2 linked regions of the Parazoarcus communis genome follow. The protein of the gene in region 1 interacts with the protein of each later gene in a pairwise test. Links are inferred from orthologs where the notes say so. Each region holds a gene or a part of one and is shown on either strand. Other genes may lie near its edges.

Region 1 (9,813 bases):
GGTCATCCATCAGGCGTCTGCTGTAGAGCGAAAGTGGCAGCAGACTGGCGATCGAGGCGGCCTGATCGCGGCCGTTGCATGCACGCAGGAACTGCGCGATCCATGCCCATTGCCGGCTGTCGAAAGCGGGCTTGAAGCGTATTGGGGCGTCGCTGCGCAGCATCCACCCGGGGATCTTCGCCAGCACACCCGGTTCGGCGAGCGGGGCGACGTAGCGGTAGGAAAGCTGGCCACCGTTGGCATGGCTTGCACCCTGGCCGACGCGCTCGCATGCATCGACCACGGTGACCTGATGTCCGTCTGCGCGCAGAAACCATGCGCTGGCCAGGCCGACGATGCCGCAGCCTACGATTGTGATATCCATGTCCTCATGCTCATGTGTGTGCAGCATCGCCGCGATTTCACATTGCCGGGATGTTCATCCCGAATCCGCTTGTGAATGTACGTCTTGCAGGACGCGAGACGATTGCGGATGATTGTGTATCCCATGTCTTTGGAGCATAGGTCGTGCGCTTGCGACATATCGAAGTGTTCCGGGCGGTCATGCTCAGCGGCTCGGTCAGCGGCGCGGCGCGCATGCTGCACGTGTCGCAACCCGTCGTGTCGCGCGTGCTTCGGCATGCCGAGGCAACGCTCGGGTTCGCGCTTTTCGAGCGCGCAGGTGGACGCCTCTCGCCTGCGCCCGAGGCCGAGGCGCTGCTGGTTCAGGTCAAGCGTGCCTATGCCGAAATCGAACGCATCGACACACTGGCTGCCAATCTTCGGCGCGGTGCGTCGGGCCTGTTGCGCGTGGCGGCAACCCCTTCGCTGGCCTCACAGCTGCTGCCCGATACCCTGTGTGCCTTGAGTGCGCATCACCCCGACGTGCAGTGCGATCTGTGGGCGATCCATACCCGCGATATCGAGGAGCATCTGCTGGCGCTCGAGATCGACGCCGGCATCGCGCTCGAGCCGCCGGCGCATGTCGCAATCAGCGCATCGGTGCTGTGCGAAACTGAAATCATGCTGGCGGTGCCGCGGGCCTGGCTGGAGGGCCCGCGCGCGGCAGATGGCTTTCTGTGGTTGCAGTCGCGACCCTGCGTCACGCTCTCGGATGCGACGCCGCTGGGCGAAGCCCTGTCAGCGCTGCTCGATGCTGCCGGCTGGCAGGTGCGGGAGGCGTTTCGCGTCCAGACCTACGTGCTTGCCGGCGCGCTGGTGGAAAAGGGCCTGGCCTATGCCTTTGTCGATGGATTCACGGCCGCCACGCAGGACCCGGCGCGCGTGCGCCTGGTCCGGCTCTCGCCCACCGTCCCGGTCCAGCTCAGGCTCATGCGGGCGGCGAGTGCGGCGCCTTCGGTCCTGCTTGGGAGTTTTGGTCAGATGCTGGGTGTTGCGGCCACGACGCAGCTCGAGCAGCTTGCCGCGAGCATGAAGCAGCCTGCGCTGGATCTTCGTGGCCGTGCCAGCGATCAGGGCGACTAGGCTTCGAGCGCTGCGGCCAGTTCGAGCAGGCTGGCGCAGGAGACATCCACTGTCGTGCCCGCGGTCGTCTCGCCCATGCCCGGCCCGTATTCGTCCGGGCGCGCGATGAAGGCGGTTCGCAAGCCCGCTGCGGCAGCGGCTGCGAGGTCTGACGTGTGGGCTGCCACCATCATCGTTTCGCCCGGTTCGAGGTCGAAGGCCCCGGCCGCGGCAAGGTAGACGACCGGCTTGGGCTTGTAGTCGCGCGCCAGTCGACCAGTGTGCCGAAGACGTCGAAGATGAGTGCCTTGACCTGATGCATGAAGCCTCCCGGGGAAAATACGGTCAGGTCTGTGCGTAGCGCGCTACATCGAGTGCGGCGGCAGCGTCGCGCTTTTCGACGACCTTGAGAATCATCAGCAGTGCCGTGCCGACGAGCATCACCGCTGCAGCCATGTAGAGGCCGGCGTTGTAGCTGCCGAGTTGCGTCGCGAGCCATCCGGTTGCGGCGGGTCCGATGATCTGTGCCACGCCGTAGGATAGTGTCATCTTGCCCATCATCTTGGCGGGGCGCGTCGGATAGTAGCGGCCGGCCATGGTCAGCACCAGGCTGACCATGCCGATGAAGGTGCCGCCGAACAGCAGCGCGCCGAAGACGGTGGCAACGAGCCCGCCGACCACGACCGGGAGCAGGATGCCGACGATCTGCAGCACGGCAGCCAGAATCAGCGCATTGAGATCGCCCGTGCGACGGGCGATCAGGTCCCAGTTGAAGCAGGCCGGTGTTGCCGCGATGCCGATGGCCATGAATACCAGCGTACCCTGGCCTCCGAGGCCGGGGAGTCGATCGACGATGGCGACGATGAAGGTGGCGCTGACCACGTAGCCCACGCCGGCGCAGAAATAGGCTGCCATGAAGATGCGCATGAAGAGTGCGCTGGGGGGCTTGTCCACCAGTTTTTGACCGGTTTTGGTGAGGCCGCTGCTATCCGGCGGCGGCAACCAGCGCAGCGCCGGGTACAGCAACAGACAGCCGATGACGGTAAAGGCGAACCATTGCTCGCGCCAGTCGAGCCATTGGCTCATCAGGGCCACTGCAAGCGCGCAGCCGGCGATGCCAATGCCGATGCCGGCGAAGTGGATGCCGAGTTCGCTGCGATGATTGTGGCGGATCAGCCAGTTAAGGATGAGGCCGGTGCCAAGCAGCATGCCTGCTGCACTGCTCAGCCCGGCAAAGAAGCGCGACACAGCCCACACCGTGACATCGGTGCTCATTCCCATCAGTGCCGTACTGACAATCGCGACCACCATGCCGACGCGGTACAGCTTGTCCTTGAGCACCAGGTCGCTGATCAGCGAGGCGATGATCGCGCCACTCAGGTAGCCGGCATAGTTGATGGCCGCGAGCCAGCCAGCCTCGGCAATGCCGAGTCCGGCCTGTTGCTGCATCAGCGGCAGTAGCGGCGTATAGGAAAAGCGGGCAACCCCCAGTACGAGAATGAGGCTGAAAATGCCGGCGCTGAGTACTTGGAGGCGTTGTCTCTGATCGCTCACGGTATGCATCCATGGTTCTTTGTGGCGTAACCATAAACAGCGTAATCTATCTGCGCAAATGATTTGTTTAGAACTGAGTGTTCTGTATTGGAGATATTGGCATGGAGCTCGTGGCGCTACGCACGTTTCAGGCGGTGGTCGAAGAGGGCGGAATTCTGGCCGCCTCACGCAAGCTAAACACCGTGCAGTCCAACGTCACCAACCGCATTCAGCGTCTGGAACAGGAGCTTGGTGCGGAGTTGTTCTTTCGCAAGGGGCGCGGCATGGAGCTGGCGCCATCGGGGCGGGTGTTGCTCGATTACGCACGCCAGATGCTTCAGCTCGAACGCCAGACCAGCGCCGCCGTGCGTCTGGTGGGGGAGAGCACCGGCGAACTGCGCGTCGGTTCGATGGAGACCTTTGCCGCCCTGCACCTGCCGTCCGCGCTGAGAGCGGTGCGGGCAGCCCACCCGGGGCTTGAACTAAGGGTGCAGACGCAGACCAGTGCGGCACTGACCGAAATGGTGGTCGACCACAAACTTGATTGCGCCTTTGTTGCGGGGCCGGTCATGCATGCCGACCTACACTTCGACGAAGTGGTGGTGGAAGAGCTGGTGCAGGTCAGTGCGTCCGGCACCAACCCGGTCAGCCAGCCGCTGATCATCTTTCGCGAGGGCTGTGCCTACCGGACGCGTGCGCTCTCGTGGCAGCGTGCATCCGGCAGTGCGATGGCGGATGCGATGGAGTTCGGCACGCTGGAGGGCATCCTCGGCTGTGTTGCAGTCGGCCTGGGGTGGACGCTGATGCCGCGACGAGTCGTTGAGCAGTCGGCGCATTTCCCGGACCTGGTGATCGAGACCCTGCCCGAGGAGTTCGCGCACGTGCCCACCGGCATGATCCGTCTGCGCTCGGCGGCACCGATGGCCGCGATCGAAACGCTTTCGAATGCAGTGCGCGCGGCAAGCTGAGTCGTTTGCCGCGCGCGTCGCCGAAAACTCAGGAGGCTTCTTCGATCCGGGTGGAAAGGTCGAGCCAGATTTCCTCCTGGGCGTCGAGCTCTTCGGTCAGCTTCTGCACCTCGATACCGATCTCGCCGATTTCCTGGGGCGGTAGCGGCGCAGCCAGGCGTGCTTCAAGCGCATGCTTCTTCGTCTGCAGTTCGAGAATGTGCTGTTCGACCTTGCCCAGATCGCGCCTGAGCACCTTGACCGCCTCCGGGCTTGGCTTAGCGGCCGCCTTGACCGGCGCTGCGACCGGCGCGGCTTCTTTCGCCGGGGTCTTCAGCGACTCCTTCAGTGCTTCGCGGGCGCGCTTGGCTTCGTCGAGCAGGTAGCGCTGATAGTCGTCGAGGTCGCCGTCGAAGGGCTCGATGCCGCCGTGCGAGACCAGCCAGAATTCGTCACATACCGAGCGCAGCAGCGAGCGGTCGTGGCTGACCAGCATCACCGTGCCTTCGAACTCGTTGAGCGCCATTGCCAGCGCCTCGCGGGTGGCGAGGTCGAGGTGGTTGGTCGGCTCGTCGAGCAGCAGCAGGTTGGGGCGCTGCCACACCAGCATGCACAGCACCAGGCGGGCCTTCTCGCCACCGCTCATGGTGCCGACGGCCTGCTTGACCATGTCGCCGCTGAAGTTGAAGGTGCCGAGGAAGTTGCGCAGATCCTGCTCGCGCCCACTCTGGCCGGCAGGCAAGCCTTCGCGGGCCATGCGCACCATGTGTTCGAGCGGATTGTCCTGCGGACGCAGCACGTCGAGTTCCTGCTGCGCAAAGTAGCCGATGTTGAGGCCCTTGCCTTCGGTGATCTCGCCGGCGGTGGCCTTGAGCGCGCGGGCAACGGTCTTGACCACGGTCGACTTGCCCTGACCGTTGGCGCCGAGAATGCCGATGCGCTGGCCCGCCATCACCGACTTGCTGACATTGCGCACGATGGTGGTGGGCGGTGTGCCGGCCGGTGCGTCCTCGGGGGGCGGGTAGCCGAAGCAGGCGTGCTCCATGGTCAGCATCGGGTTGGGCAGGCTGACCGGCTCCTTGAACTCGAAGGTGAAGTCGGCGCTGGCCAGCACCGGTGCCAGGCGCTCCATGCGGTCGAGCGCCTTGACCCGGCTCTGTGCCTGCTTGGCCTTGCTCGCCTTGGCCTTGAAGCGCTGGATGAACTTCTGCAGGTGGGCGATCTTGTCCTGCTGCTTGGCGTAGGCGTTCTGCTGCAGCTCCATCTGCTGCGCGCGGGTGTCTTCGAAGGTGCTGTAGTTGCCGCCGTAGCGCGTGAGCTTGCTGTTGTCGATGTGCAGCGTGACGTTGGTGATCGCGTCCAGAAACTCGCGGTCATGGCTGATCACCACCAGGGTGCCGTCATAGCGCTTGAGCCAGGATTCGAGCCACACCAGCGCGTCGAGGTCGAGGTGGTTGGTCGGTTCGTCGAGCAGCAGCAGGTCGGACGGGCACATCAGCGCGCGTGCCAGCTGCAGGCGCATGCGCCAGCCGCCGGAGAAGCTGTTGACCGGATTGCACAGTTCGGTGGTCTTGAAGCCGAGGCCGAGGATCAGCGCCTGCGCGCGGGCCTGGGCGTCATGCGCGCCGGCGTCATGCAGGGCCATGTAGGCATAGGCCATGCGTTCGCCATCGTCCCCCGCTTCTGCAGCGGTCACTTCCTTCTGCGCAGCGAGCAGGGCGACGTCGCCCTCGATGACGAAGTCGGTGGCGGACTGGTCGGTTTCGGGCATGTCCTGCGCCACCTGCGCCATGCGCCAGTGTGCGGGAATGCTGAAGTCGCCCGAGTCTTCGTGCAGGGTGCCGTTGAGCAGCGCGAACAGGGTGGACTTGCCGGCGCCGTTGCGCCCGACCAGGCCGACCTTCTCGCCCGGGTTCAGGGTGACGGATGCATTGTCGAGCAGCACCTTGGCACTGCGGCGCAGGGTGACGCTCTTGAGGGTGATCATGCTGGTGAAACTCCGGTGGGTGGCCTGTTGGCAGCACGGTGCCGCGAGGCCGGTAAATCGATGTATTGCAGTAGTTCCGGGGGTGGCGGTCGGGTGCGGCCATGACGGCGACACCCGGTCGCGGAAGTTAGCCGTGGCGACCGTATCCCGGCGCTATCAGCCTGTCGGAAGTATTTCGTCCGTGTGCGTTGGGCCGAAGTATAAAGCAGTCGATCGGCGATGTCGGACGCAACGGCGCAGAAGTGGTGGACGAACCGGTCCCGGGACGTGGGTCGTTTCTTGTTTTTCCTCAAGGATTGTTGTCGCAGGCATGGGCACGATGTGGGTCGATGCGTTGCCGGCCGCAAGGAAAGTCCGGACCAGATCCTGATGGAAGAGACCACGATGTTCGATACTGCTGTTCATTCATTTGATGCGCGTGGCGTTGCCAAGCGTTTTCGTCATGCCGCCATTTTCGGCGCACTCGAGGCTTTGTCCGACGGTGAAACCATGCGCTTCGTGAACGACCATGACCCCCTGCCTTTGCTCGATCAGATCCAGCAGCGCTATGGCCGTCAGGTGGGGATTAGCTACGTGGCGCGTGAGCCGGGCAACATCGTCATCGATTTCAGTGTTCAGGTGAGTGAAGCCGCAGCGGGCGCTGCGGCCGCGGGCACGGCTGCCGGCAGCTGCGGTGGCGGCAACGGCTGCGGCTGCTCGGGCGGCTGAATCGCCATCGGGTGACTCGCCTCAGGTCGAGTCGCCCTGGTGTGTTCGTCGCGGTCGGAACTGGCGGGTGTCGCGATAGTAGTCGCGGCATTCGCTGTCCGGCGTGAGGCCAGGGATGCCCAGCAGTGGCAGCGGCAATAGCGCACGCGGCGTGAGGACGGTGGCCGGGTCTGACACATGGGCCGCGAGCCAGGCGTCGCACTCGGCCTGCGCCACGGGAGGCGGCAGCGCCAGCCACTCGGGGCCGACGACGCGGTAGATGGCCTTGGCGCACAGCCCGAAGAAGGGGTGTCGAAGCTGGTCCCAGATGCCATGGCCGATGACGAGAAAGCGGGTGCTCGCCATCAGCTGCGCCCGCTTCGCCCAGAAGGCTTCTTCCCACGCATGGGCAGCGAGCAGGGCTGAAATCTCTGGGCTGGATGACACCACCACGATGCCGCATTCGTCGAGCTGTGTAAGGGTGTCACGCATCGGTCCGCGCCCGCTCAGGCCGGCGTCGATACGTGCCTGTATTTCCCTGACATGAAGGGCGTTGAAGCAGGCTTTCGTCCGCGGCCATGCACACCATGCCAGTGCGTTGAAAAAGTCGTGCCAGTCACTGGGCCGGGTCGGTACCTCGCCGGTATCGAACACATGCGCCTCGTAGCCGGGCAGCACGGCTGGCGGCGATACGAAACGGATGGGCTTGCCGCCGGCGCTGCGTGTGTGTGGGGCAGTGTGCTGCAGCAACTCGTCGAGCGCGCCAACATCGGGCAGCATGGTGCTGGAACAGCGTTCGAGCAGTCCGGCAATCGGTTCGTACAGGGTGCGTCCGGCAAGGGCAGCGGGCGCTTCGCAGTCGGGAGTCATGCCTGATTCCGGCGTCGGTGAATCGGTGCGGAGCCGGTGACCGGCTGCGCTTGAAAAGGCCGCAAGGATAGCAGCAGCGGTGGACTCGGGACCCTGGTCGAGGTGTTGTCATGCTCTTGTAATGATGACGCAACCTTGAGGCGCGATGCTTGGGTAGAGCATTCAAGCGTCAGCACCGGATTCATCCTTCCAGGCGAAAGCCGCGCTTTGCGTCGGGATGGGGGCCGACAAGCTGTCCGCTCAGACCAATCCGGTGGTTTGCGCCCATGTCGATCGAGTTGCCCTTCCAGCCCCGCCTGCCTGCCTTGCCCATTTTCGTCGCCCCCGACGCGGGGTCGTGCTGCGTGTCAGGCGACATCGCCCGGCACGATCTAAAAGAAATCTGGACGGCCCGCGATGGCAGCCAGTTGTTGCTGCGTCCGGTATGTCCGGACGATATCGCCAGATCGCGCTCCTTTCTGCGCGGCCTGTCATACGGCGCACGCTATTTCCGCTTCGGGCGTGGGGACTTCCAGTTCGCAGAGGCAGAGTTGCAGGGGCTGTGCAACCCGGATCCACATGAATGCACGGAATTCATCGTGCTTGCGCAGCCTCGCGATGAGGCGGTGGAGATTGCTGCCGCCCGCTACTGTCTCGAGCCCGACGGCATGACTTGCGAGTTTGCCGTCGTGGTGACCGACGCCTGGCAGGGCGCCGGGGTCGGCCGCCGGCTGATGACTGCGCTGATCCGGCACGCCAGCGGCCGGGGGATGAGAACGATGTACGGGCAGATTCTGGCCACCAATGTCCGCATGCTCGAATTCGCCGCCAGTCTGGGTTTCGGGATCGAAGCCAGCGGCCACGGGCCTGCGGTGCGAATGGTGCGCCGGTCTTTTCCTGCGGGTGCAGTGAAGGCGTGATTCGTTTCCCGAAAATCAGGAATTGATTGCAGTCAATCCAATCTGGAGGCGTGTTCGCTAGCATGGAGTCATTGCCGGTAATGATGGCATGAACCCGGCGCTTTAACCCCCAGGAATTGACGGAGAAAACAGATGAACAAAAACACATTGATCATGGCTGCAGCCCTTTCGGCGTTGCTCGCCGCATGTGGCGGACAGGATTCCGGCTCTGCGGGCAGCACGGCAGCACCGGCTGCTCCCGCGCCCGCACCGGTTGCGGCAGCACCCGAGCCGGCGCCGGCCCCCGCTGCCCCGGTGAATGCTGCAGGTGAGAGTGTGTACAAGAAGACCTGTGCCTTGTGCCATGCGGCCGGAGTGGCGGGTGCGCCGATGCCGGGCAACAAGGACGAGTGGGCGCCCCGAATTGCGCAGGGTATCGACACCCTTCACAAGCATGCACTTGAGGGCTTCACCGGTGAGAAAGGCATGATGCCGGCTCGCGGTGGTGCTGCAACGCTCAAGGACGAAGAGGTGATGGCGGCTGTGGATTACATGGTCGGCAAATCGCAGTAAGCGCTTGCGGCACTTTGTCGCGACACGAGAATGAAAATGGAGGCCCTGGTGGCCTCCATTTTTTTGCCGCTGCAGTTTGTGACTCCTAGCGCAAATGCGATGCGTGGCTGGCGTCGCGCAGGCGGGCGAGGGCGTCGGCGTCGATGTCTCCGAGCTTCACGATGCGGCCACCGCGTGCTGCGACAAAATCGGCTGCCTCGGCGGTGCTGTCGAATGCGGGCAGGTCCGGGCCGCGCATCGGCCCGCGGGCAGAGGAGCCAAGCACGAAGCTGGCTTGGGCGGCGTCGAGCCAGCGCCCGCTGCGATGGTCAACCACATAGCGCTTCGCAATATCGGGGGCACTGTGTTCTGGGTCGAAGCGCCCGGGTTCCTGCAGAAAGATCAGCAGATCCACCGGCGAGTCAAAGAAGTGTGCCGAACCGTCCTCGAAGATGACTTGCGCCACCCAGTTAGGAAAGCGTGCGGGATACATGCCGCACACCGGGCAGCGCGCATCCGCAGGGGCCGGACGGGCGTCGTACTTGCCCAGGCCCGAGGTCGGGCTCCACGGATAGGCGGCGGATGCGCGCGACGGCGGCACGATACAGATGTCGTCAGCCGCAGGCGAAAACTCGACGCCGGGCCGCATGGCGTACTGCCACGACAGCGCGGTTGCGGTCGCAATGCACAGGGCGGCGCTGCCCAGCAGCAGCCTGCGCAGTGTGCCGCCGCTGTTCATGGCAGCGGGAAGTCCAGTTGCGGGTCGCGCAGCAGGGCTTCGATCACGGCAGACAGGTTGTCTGCAGGGGATGCGTCGGTTCGGGTCAGCGGATCGGCCACTGCGCGGCCGCCAGACAGGTGCAGATGGTTGGGATGGGTGGCGAGGGTCGGGTGTGTCGGTGCGGTGTCGATGCCC
Region 2 (10,288 bases), 2.6 Mb from region 1 along the record:
CGCCCGGCAGGTTGGTACGGCAGTGGTCATCGACTTCGATCATGCCGCGCTCGGTGATCTTCAGTTCCACTGCCTCGGCATTGAGGCCGTCGGTATTGGGCACACGACCGACAGACACGATCAGACGATCGGCTTCGAGCTTCTGATCCGCGCCGTCCTTGTCCTTGTAGGAAATGACGACGCCCTTCTTGCCAACCTTGACCTCACCGATCTGGACGCCGAAGTTGAACTTCAGGCCCTGCTTGGTGAAGACCTTGAGCGCTTCCTTGGCCACATCCTGGTCGGCTGCGGCAAGGAACTCGGGCATGGCTTCGAGCACCGTCACTTCGGCACCCACACGACGCCACACCGAACCCATTTCGAGACCGATCACGCCGGCGCCGATGACAGCCAGCTTCTTCGGCACAGCGTCGATATCGAGCGCGCCGACGTTGTCGCAGACGATCTTGTTATCCACCGGAACACCCGGGAGATGGCGCGGCGACGAACCGGTCGCAATGATGACCTGCTTGGCCACGACCAGCTCTTCGCCAACCATGACCTGCCAGCCTGCATCGGACTTGCCGACGAAGGAGCCGTGACCGTTGATCAGGGTGACCTTGTTCTTCTTGAACAGGCCCTTGATGCCGCCGGTGAGCTGATCGACGATGGTGCTCTTGCGGGCGACCATTTTCGTGACGTCGATCTTGGGCGTACCCACGTTGATGCCTTGTGCGGCAAAGCTGTGACCGGCTTCTTCGAACAGGTGCGAGGTGTGGAGCAGTGCCTTCGAGGGGATGCAGCCCACGTTCAGACAGGTACCGCCAAGACGCGGCTCGCCCTTGGGGTCGGCATAGGGGTTCGACTCGCAGCAGGCGGTCTTGAAACCCAGTTGAGCAGCGCGGATGGCCGCTACGTAACCGCCGGGACCACCGCCGATGACGAGTACATCGTATTCATGTGCCATGAAAATCTCCCTTGCAGAATCGAAAAGGGGCACACCCGCGCACGGCGAAAACGGCCGGTTCGAATGTGCCCCTGAAGCGTGTTGTTGTTATACGTCGAGGATCAGGCGGGCCGGATCTTCCATCGCTTCCTTCATCGCCACCAGGCCCAGAACGGCCTCGCGACCATCGATGATACGGTGGTCGTAGGACATGGCCAGGTAGTTGATCGGACGCACCACAACCTGACCGTTCTCGACCACGGCACGATCCTTGGTGGCGTGGATGCCGAGGATGGCGGACTGCGGCGGGTTGATGATCGGGGTCGACATCATCGAACCGAACACACCACCGTTGGAGATCGAGAACGTGCCACCGGTCAGCTCTTCAAGCGACAGCTTGCCGTCCTTGGCCTTCTGGCCGAACTCGGCAATTTTCTTCTCGATGTCGGCAACTGACATCGACTCGACGTTACGCAGGATCGGCACAACCAGGCCACGCGGCGAACCAACAGCGATACCGATGTCGATGTAGCCGTGATAGACGATGTCGTTGCCATCGACCGAAGCGTTCAGGATCGGGTACTTCTTCAGCGCAGCCACCGCGGCCTTGACGAAGAAGCCCATGAAGCCCAGACGCACGCCGTGCGCCTTTTCGAACTTCTCGCCGTACTGCTTGCGCAGGGCCATCACCGGCGCCATGTTCACTTCGTTGAACGTGGTCAGAATGGCATTCTCGTTCTTCGACTGCAGCAGGCGCTCGGCGATACGGGCACGCAGACGCGTCATCGGCACGCGCTCTTCGGCACGGTCGCCAGTCGCCACAACAGCCGGGGCGACTGCAGCCGCAGCGGCAGCCTTGGGCTGAGCACCAACGGCGTCTTCCTTGGTCACACGACCACCACGGCCGGTACCGGACACGTCGGCTGCAGACACACCCTTCTCGTCGAGGATCTTGCGTGCGGCCGGGCTCGCAGCGCCGGCAGCGCTCGAGGTCGCAGCGGCGGGCGGCGGCGTGACGGCCTGAACCGACGCGCTTGCGGCCGGCGCAGCGCCAGCCGATGCCTTGGCTTCAGTGTCGATCTGTGCAATCAGGTCACCAGAGGCAACGGTATCACCGTCACCCTTGATGATCTTGACCAGCACGCCGTCGGCAGGTGCCGGCGTTTCGAGCACGACCTTGTCGGTCTCGATATCGATCAGGTTTTCGTCACGCGAAACCGCTTCGCCTTCCTTCTTGTGCCAGGTCACCAGCGTGGCTTCGGAAACGGACTCGGACAGTTGAGGTACTTTGACTTCGATCAGCATGTGGTTTTCTCCCCTTTGTGCTTATACGTTGGGTGACTGAGGCGTGGCGTCGTGAATCGGGCCAAAGGCGTTCTCAATCACTTCTTTCTGTTGCTGGTTATGTTTGGCGTAGTAACCCACTGCAGGCGATGCGGCAGCCGGACGGCTGACCAGCAGCAGCTTGCGCTTGGTGCCGAGCACGTTGACCAGGTGCTGACGCGAGGCCAGCCAGTACCATGCACCCTGGTTACGCGGCTCTTCCTGAACCCACACCACTTCCTTGGCGTTCGGGAACTGATTGATCGCCTTGCCGAACTCTTCAGCCGGGAAGGGATACAACTGCTCCAGACGCACCAGTGCGGTATCGGTGATGTTGTGTTCGCGACGGTAGGCAAGCAGCTCGTAGTAGATCTTGCCCTGGCAGATCACCACACGCTTCACCTTCTTCGGCTCGAGCTTTTCGACTTCGGGAATCACGGTCTGGAAGTGGCCGGTGGCCAGTTCTTCCATCGAAGAGATCGCTTCCTTGTGACGCAGCAGCGATTTCGGCGTGATGATGATCAGCGGCTTGCGCAGTTTGCGAATCATCTGACGACGCAGCAGATGGAAGATCTGAGCCGGCGTGGTCGGAACGCAGACCTGCCAGTTGTTCTCGGCAGCCATGTTCATGAAGCGCTCGGGGCGTGCAGACGAGTGCTCCGGACCCTGACCTTCGTAACCGTGCGGCAACATCATCACCAGACCGCTCAGGCGGCCCCACTTGGCCTCACCCGAACTGATGAACTGGTCGATCACGACCTGCGCACCGTTCACGAAGTCGCCGAACTGAGCTTCCCAGACCACGAGCTCGTTGGGCTCGGCAGTGGAGTAGCCGTATTCGAAACCCAGCACAGCCTCTTCGGACAGTACGGAGTCGAAACACTGGAAGCCGGCCTGGCCTTCCTGGATATGAGCCAGCGGCGCATAGGTGCCTTCATCCCAGCGCTCGCGCAGCTGGTCGTGGAGCACCGCATGACGGTGGAAGAAGGTGCTGCGGCCGACGTCTTCACCGGAAATACGAACGGCGAAGCCCTGTGCCAGCAGACTGGCGTAAGCGAGGTTCTCGCCCATGCCCCAGTCCAGCGGCAACTCGCCACGGCCCATTGCTGCGCGATCCTGGATGATCTTCTTGACCCGCGATTGCAGGGTGAACTTTTCCGGAATCGCAGTCAGGCGCTCGGACAGGCGCTTGACTTCCTGCACCGGAATCGAGGTATCAGCCTCGTCGGTGTAGGGCTTCTTGAGATAAGGACTCCAATCCACCGAGAACTGACGGTTGTGACCGGACAGCACCGGGTTGTAGAGCAGCTCGCCCTTGTCCAGGTGTTCGCGGTACTCCGCGATCATCTTCTCCGGCTCTTCTGCCGCCAGCGTGCCTTCGGCGATCAGGCGATCAGCGTAGATCTTGCGCGTACCCGGGTGCTGCTGGATCTTGCGATACATCAGCGGCTGAGTGACCATCGGCTCGTCCTGCTCGTTGTGGCCGAGCTTGCGGTAGCACACGATGTCGATGACCACGTCCTTCTTGAACTCCTGACGGAACTCGAGCGCAAGCGCGGTCACGAAGGACACCGCCTCCGGATCATCGCCATTGACGTGGAAAATCGGGGCCTCGACCATCTTGAAGATGTCGGTGCAGTAAAGCGAAGAGCGGTAGTCGCGCGGATCGGACGTAGTGAAGCCGATCTGGTTGTTTACCACCAGGTGAACCGTACCGCCCGTGCCATAGCCGCGGGTCTGGGAGAAGTTCAGCATCTCCTGGTTGACGCCCTGGCCGGCCACGGCCGAGTCGCCATGCACCAGCACGGCCAGCACCTGGTTCTTGTCCTTGTCCTTGCGGCGCACCTGGCGCGCATAGACCGAACCGGCCACCACCGGATTGATGATCTCGAGGTGGGACGGGTTGAAGGCCAGCGTCAGGTGCATCGGGCCGCCCGGCGTCATGACGTCGCTCGAGAAACCCATGTGGTACTTCACGTCACCCGCGGTCAGGTCCGAAGCGGCCTTGCCCTCGAATTCCGAGAACAGCATCGACGGCGACTTGCCCAGGGTGTTGACCAGCACGTTCAGACGACCGCGGTGGGCCATGCCGATCACGGTCTCGGCTACACCAAGGCTGCCGGCAACGCGGATCAGTTCGTCCATTGCGACGATGGTGGATTCACCACCTTCGAGCGAGAAACGCTTCTGGCCGACGTACTTGGTATGCAGATAACGCTCGAGCGTCTCGGCAGCCGTCGTGCGCTCGAGGATACGGCGCTTGGTGTCGGCAGAGAACTTAGGCGTACCGCGCACGCTTTCCAGACGACTCTGGATCCAGCGTTTCTGGGCGATATCCGTGATGTACATGTACTCGGAGCCGATCGATCCGCAGTAGGTCTGGCGCACTGCTTCGAGGATCTCGCGCAGCGTGGCGCGCTCGGTCGAGAAGCCGTGGAAGGAGCCTACGTTGAAGCTGCGCGAAAGATCCGCTTCGGTAAAGCCGTAGAAGGACGGCTCAAGTTCGGCAATCTGCGGACGCTCTGTGCGCTTGAGCGGATCGAGGTTCGCCCAGCGGTTGCCGAGGAAGCGGTAGGCGTTGATCAGCTGCAGCACTGCTACCTGCAGTTTGTCCTCGCCGCCTTCGGACATGACCGTGCGCACGGGGCCACGCTTGGCCATCTGTTCGAACGCGGCGATGATCGGTCCATGCGCAACGTCGCGCACTGCGGCACCGGCCTGCGCCTGGAGCTTGTCGAAATAGTCGCGCCACGTATCCGACACGGATGCCGGATCAGCCAGATAATTCTCGTAGAGTTCTTCAATGAACGGCGCGTTTGAGCCGAACAAATGAGATGTATTTTGAAGCTGCTTCATGATGAAAGCCACCTGTTGTGTTCTGAGACCCTGCTTTCTGAAATTGGGGTGAACCAGACCGAAAGCGCCGCACGATGAAAAAACGGGACGGCCGCATGCGAAGCGACCATCCCGTAGCGGCTAGCGCCGATCCCGTCTCCCTCCCCTCTCCATCGTCTCTTACGGACGCTGACCGATCGGCGTTACGTCGCGGCGTGCCGCGCCAACATACAGCTGGCGAGGACGGCCGATCTTGTACTCCGGGTCGGTGATCATTTCTTCCCACTGGGTGATCCAGCCCACCGTGCGCGCAAGCGCGAAGATGCAGGTGAACATTGAGGTCGGGATGCCCAGTGCCTTCTGCACGATGCCCGAGTAGAAGTCCACGTTCGGGTAGAGCTTCTTCTCGACGAAGTACGGATCTTCCAGTGCGATCTTTTCGAGCTGCATGGCCAGCTTGAACAGGCGGTCGTTCTCGAGGCCGAGTTCCTTCAGCACTTCGTTGCACACCTTGCGCATCAGCGTGGCGCGCGGATCGAAGTTCTTGTACACACGGTGACCGAAGCCCATCAGCTTGAAGCTGTCGTTCTTGTCCTTGGCGCGTGCGATGTACTCATCAACGCGCGAGACGTCGCCGATTTCTTCCAGCATGTTGAGGCAGGCTTCGTTCGCACCGCCGTGTGCCGGGCCCCACAGGCAGGCAATACCTGCCGAGATGCACGCAAACGGGTTGGCACCGGACGAGCCGGCCAGACGCACGGTCGAGGTCGAAGCGTTCTGCTCGTGATCGGCGTGCAGCGTGAAGATCACGTCGAGCGCACGCACCAGCACCGGGTTCGGCTTGTACTCTTCGCACGGGGTACCGAACATCATGTGCATGAAGTTCGCCGTGTAGCTGAGGTCGTTACGCGGGTACATGAACGGCTGCCCGGTGTTGTACTTGTACGCCATGGCGACGATGGTCGGCAGCTTGGCGATCAGGCGGTTGATCGACACGTTGCGGTGCTCGACGTCCGAGAAGTCCATCGCGTCGTGGTAGAACGCAGACAGCGCGCCAACCACGCCGACCATGATGGCCATCGGGTGGGCATCACGGCGGAAGCCGTTGAAGAAGCGGGTCAGCTGATCGTGAACCATGGTGTGGTTCTTGATCGTGGTTTCGAACTCCGTCTTCTGCGCGGCGTTCGGAAGCTCACCATTCTTGAGCAGATAAGCTACCTCAAGAAAGTTGCACTCGTCCGCCAACTGCTCGATCGGGTAGCCGCGGTACAGCAGTTCGCCCTTGTCACCGTCGATGAAGGTGATCTTGGACTTGCAGCTCGCGGTGGAGAGGAAACCGGAGTCGTAGGTAAACAGGCCGGTTTTTGCGCCCAGCGTGCGAATGTCGATAACGTCCTGACCATGGGTCCCGGTCATCACCGAAAAATCGACAGTCTTGCCATCGACGGTTAGGGTTGCAGTGCGTTCAGTGCTCATAGTTCGTCCCTTTTCCTTGCCCGTTTAACTTCCAACTCCCTTATTCATCCCCGACCGGTGTCGTCATCGCTGACTGAGCAACCCGATCATCTCTTTCCAGCGTTCCACTTCGCATGGCTTGCTACCATTGACCATCCCCCAGATATCATAGTCGTCAGCTCGCAACAGATCTTCCAGATCGGCCAGCTGATCATCCGAGAGCTGATCAAAATCCCGCTCCAGGAAGCGCGTGAACACAAGGTCCAGCTCCAGCAGTGCCCTGCGGCACTGCCAGCGCACACGCCCCCTGTTGATCGTCAGCGCATCAGACCGCACGGCGAACCATCATGTCCTTGATCTTGCCGATGGCCTTCGTCGGATTCAGATTCTTGGGACATACGTCGACGCAGTTCATGATGCTGTGGCAACGGAACAACCGGTACGGATCTTCCAGGTTGTCGAGTCGCGCATTGGCGTCTTGGTCCCGCGTGTCTGCCAGGAAGCGGTAGGCAGCCAGCAGGCCGGCCGGACCAACAAACTTGTCCGGGTTCCACCAGAACGACGGGCACGACGTCGAGCAACAGGCACACAGAATGCACTCGTACAGGCCATTGAGCTCTTCGCGCTCTTCCGGCGTCTGCAGGCGTTCGCGCTCCGGCGTCGGCTCGTTGTTCACCAGGTAGGGCTTGATCGAGTGGTACTGCTTGAAGAACTGGGTCATGTCCACGATCAGATCGCGGATGACCGGCAGACCCGGCAGCGGGCGCAGCGTGATCGGCTGCTGCAGGCTGTCGACGTCGGTCAGGCAGGCCAGCCCGTTCTTGCCGTTGATGTTCATCGCGTCGGAACCGCACACGCCTTCGCGGCAGGAACGACGGAAAGACATCGAATCGTCCTTCGCGCGCAGACGCACCAGCGCGTCGAGCAGCTTCTTGTCAGACGGCTCGAGCTCTACGGTGATGTCCTGCATGTAGGGCTTTTCGTCACGATCCGGATCGTACCGATAGATCTTGAATGAAACGCTACGTTTGCTCATATCGAATATTCTCCCGAGCCGTTAGTAGGTACGCTTGGCAAGCTCAATCGCCTTGACGTCGTCCGACATCGGCTTGAGGTTCACCGGCTTGTAGTCGAGACGATTGCCTTCGCTGTACCACAGCGTGTGCTTCAGCCAGTTCTCGTCGTCACGACCGTTGGGGTTCTCTGCCGTATCCGGAGCATCGTCACGGACGTGCGCACCACGCGATTCCTTGCGCGCTTCGGCCGACACGATGGTTGCGCGGGCAACTTCGATCAGGTTGTCGAGTTCCAGTGCTTCCATGCGGGCGATGTTCCACACCTTGGACTTGTCTGCAATTTCGGTCCGCTTGGCGCGCTCGGCCACCTCGGCCATCTTCGCCACACCTTCCTTGAGCAGATTGTCGAAGCGGAACACGCCGGCATGCTTCTGCATGGTACGACGCATTTCCAGGCCAACGTCGAACACGCTCTCGCCACCGGTCTGGTTTTCCAGACGGGCCAGACGGGCAAGCGAAACGTCAGCAGCATCCGCGGGCAGCGGCTTGAGGCTGAGGTTGCCGGACTGGAAGTCCTCGACCACGGTCTCGCCAGCCGACTTGCCGAAGACCAGGAGATCGAGCAGCGAGTTGGTACCCAGACGGTTTGCACCATGCACCGAAGCACAGGCACATTCGCCGGCAGCGTAGAAACCGACGATCGGCGTGTTGGGATTGCCATCCTTCGGCACCACGACCTGCCCCTTGTAGTTGGTCGGAATACCGCCCATCTGATAGTGACAGGTCGGCACAACCGGAATCGGCGCCTTGATCGGGTCGACACCGGCGAACTGGATCGCGATCTCACGAATGCCAGGCAGGCGCTTCATGATGTTCTCGGGTGCCAGGTGGGTGATGTCGAGCAGGACGTGATCCTTGTCAGGACCGCAACCACGACCTTCGTTGATTTCGGTGGTCATTGCGCGCGAAACCACGTCACGCGAAGCCAGATCCTTCAGGTTGGGCGCATAGCGCTCCATGAAGCGCTCGCCGGAAGCATTGCGCAGAATGCCGCCTTCGCCACGCACGCCTTCGGTAATCAGCACGCCCGCGCCGGCCACGCCGGTCGGGTGAAACTGCCAGAATTCCATGTCTTCGAGCGGGACGCCAGCGCGCGCCGCCATGCCGACACCGTCACCGGTGTTGATGAAGGCATTGGTCGAAGAGTGGTAGATACGACCGGCACCACCCGTGGCGAAAATCGTCGCCTTGGAGTGGAAAATCGTGACTTCGCCGGTTTCCATCTCCATCGCCGTCACGCCGAGCACGTCGCCGTTCTCGTTGCGGATCAGGTCGAGCGCCATCCATTCGACGAAGAACTGGGTGTTCGCACGCACGTTGCGCTGATACAGCGCATGCAGCATGGCATGACCGGTACGGTCGGCAGCAGCACAGGAGCGCATCACCGGCGCCTGGCCGTAGTTCATCGAGTGACCACCGAACGGGCGCTGATAGATCTTGCCGTTGTCGGTGCGGTCGAAAGGCATGCCGTAGTGCTCGAGCTCGATGACGACCTCGTTGGCCTTCTTGCACATGAATTCGATGGCATCCTGGTCACCCAGCCAGTCCGACCCCTTGACGGTGTCGTACATGTGCCAGTGCCAGTTGTCTTCGGTCGAATTGCCGAGCGATGCAGCAACACCGCCCTGTGCAGCCACTGTATGGGAGCGGGTCGGAAAAACCTTGCTCAGAACAGCCGTCTTCATGCCGGCTTCGGAAAGTTGCAGGGCTGCCCGCAGACCGGCACCGCCGGCGCCGACAATGACCGCATCAAAGGTACGCTTCGCGACGTTCACGCTTACAGCCTCCAAAGAATCTGGGCTGCCCAGCCGGCATAGCCGACGAGCAGAAAGAGAGTAACCAGGTGCAGAGCAAGACGCACACCGGTCGGCTTGACATAGTCCATCCAGATGTCACGAACGCCGATCCATGCGTGATAGAACACCGAGAGGAAGAACAGGAAGCTCAGGAACTTGAACAGTCCGCCCGAGAACATCCCGGACCAGGCTTCGTAGCTCAACTCGGGCAGCATGAGCGCCGAGAATGCAAAGATGACGGTATAGATCGCCATATAGACGGCGGTACCGCGTTGCGCAATCCAGTCCTTCAGACCGTAGTGCGCGCCTACGACTTGACGCTTCACCATAGTGTCACCCCGATGATCACGGTGAGCACGAGGCTCACAATCAGAACAATCCGTGCAGAACTGCGGGCGGCCTGAAGCTCGACACCCTTGTGCATATCCAGCAGGAGAAAGCGGATGCCTGCACAGAAATGATGCAGGTAGGCCCACAGCAGACCCAGAAGCAACAGTTTGGCAAGCGGATGCGACACCACTGCCGAGAACACTTCAAACGACTCTGCCGAACCCAGGCTGCGATCGAGCAGATAAAGCAGGAAGGGCAACATCAGAAACAAGCCTGCCCCGCTGACCCGATGAAGGATCGATACGAAACCCGGCAACGGCAGCCGGATTTCATTGATGGCCAAATGCTTCGGCCTCTGTTTGCGCACTGTCACTTCTGACATGAAGACTCCCCTCAACATGCGCGGCGAAAATCCGCCGCAGACTCCCAAAAGCTTGAGATTATAGCGATGAAACACCCGTCATTGCGGCGTTTGACCTCATCAATTCAGCTCATTCAGATAGTAATGCTCCGCCGTCGAGTACAAACCACGACGCCATTCCACCGGC

Evidence for each region.
Region 2: the proteins of CEW87_RS02465 (region 1) and CEW87_RS14290 interact in binary tests that used the Escherichia coli proteins (3 or more experiments, as listed by UniProt). The link is inferred for Parazoarcus communis from one-to-one orthologs.

The regions. Positions count from the first base shown.
Region 1 is NZ_CP022188.1:524,757-534,569, reverse strand. The notes cover bases 3,442-6,340. They hold CEW87_RS02465 (ABC-F family ATP-binding cassette domain-containing protein), read right to left. Parts: upstream 5,911-6,340; coding sequence 3,973-5,910; downstream 3,442-3,972. Other genes in these bases: CEW87_RS02460 (DUF2249 domain-containing protein), read left to right, coding at 6,280-6,340; CEW87_RS02470 (LysR family transcriptional regulator), read left to right, coding at 3,442-3,944. In the rest of the region: CEW87_RS02490 (D-amino acid dehydrogenase), read right to left, coding at 1-364; CEW87_RS02485 (LysR family transcriptional regulator), read left to right, coding at 508-1,464; CEW87_RS02480 (HAD hydrolase-like protein), read right to left, coding at 1,461-1,715; CEW87_RS02475 (YbfB/YjiJ family MFS transporter), read right to left, coding at 1,789-2,997; more of CEW87_RS02470, read left to right, coding at 3,099-3,441; more of CEW87_RS02460, read left to right, coding at 6,341-6,618; CEW87_RS02455 (DUF3025 domain-containing protein), read right to left, coding at 6,640-7,467; CEW87_RS02450 (GNAT family N-acetyltransferase), read left to right, coding at 7,734-8,366; CEW87_RS02445 (c-type cytochrome), read left to right, coding at 8,499-8,918; CEW87_RS02440 (nitrous oxide reductase accessory protein NosL), read right to left, coding at 9,004-9,636; CEW87_RS02435 (hypothetical protein), read right to left, coding at 9,633-9,813. UniProt on the Escherichia coli protein: Genetic data indicate it may be involved in ribosome assembly or function.
Region 2 is NZ_CP022188.1:3,129,609-3,139,896, reverse strand. What follows is about bases 2,052-5,425. They hold CEW87_RS14290 (2-oxoglutarate dehydrogenase E1 component), read right to left. Parts: upstream 5,105-5,425; coding sequence 2,252-5,104; downstream 2,052-2,251. Other genes in these bases: gltA (citrate synthase), read right to left, coding at 5,264-5,425; odhB (2-oxoglutarate dehydrogenase complex dihydrolipoyllysine-residue succinyltransferase), read right to left, coding at 2,052-2,230. Also shown: lpdA (dihydrolipoyl dehydrogenase), read right to left, coding at 1-946; more of odhB, read right to left, coding at 1,034-2,051; more of gltA, read right to left, coding at 5,426-6,559; CEW87_RS14280 (succinate dehydrogenase assembly factor 2), read right to left, coding at 6,623-6,859; CEW87_RS14275 (succinate dehydrogenase iron-sulfur subunit), read right to left, coding at 6,864-7,574; sdhA (succinate dehydrogenase flavoprotein subunit), read right to left, coding at 7,596-9,389; sdhD (succinate dehydrogenase, hydrophobic membrane anchor protein), read right to left, coding at 9,392-9,739; sdhC (succinate dehydrogenase, cytochrome b556 subunit), read right to left, coding at 9,733-10,122; CEW87_RS14255 (GntR family transcriptional regulator), read right to left, coding at 10,222-10,288. UniProt on the Escherichia coli protein: E1 component of the 2-oxoglutarate dehydrogenase (OGDH) complex which catalyzes the decarboxylation of 2-oxoglutarate, the first step in the conversion of 2-oxoglutarate to succinyl-CoA and CO(2).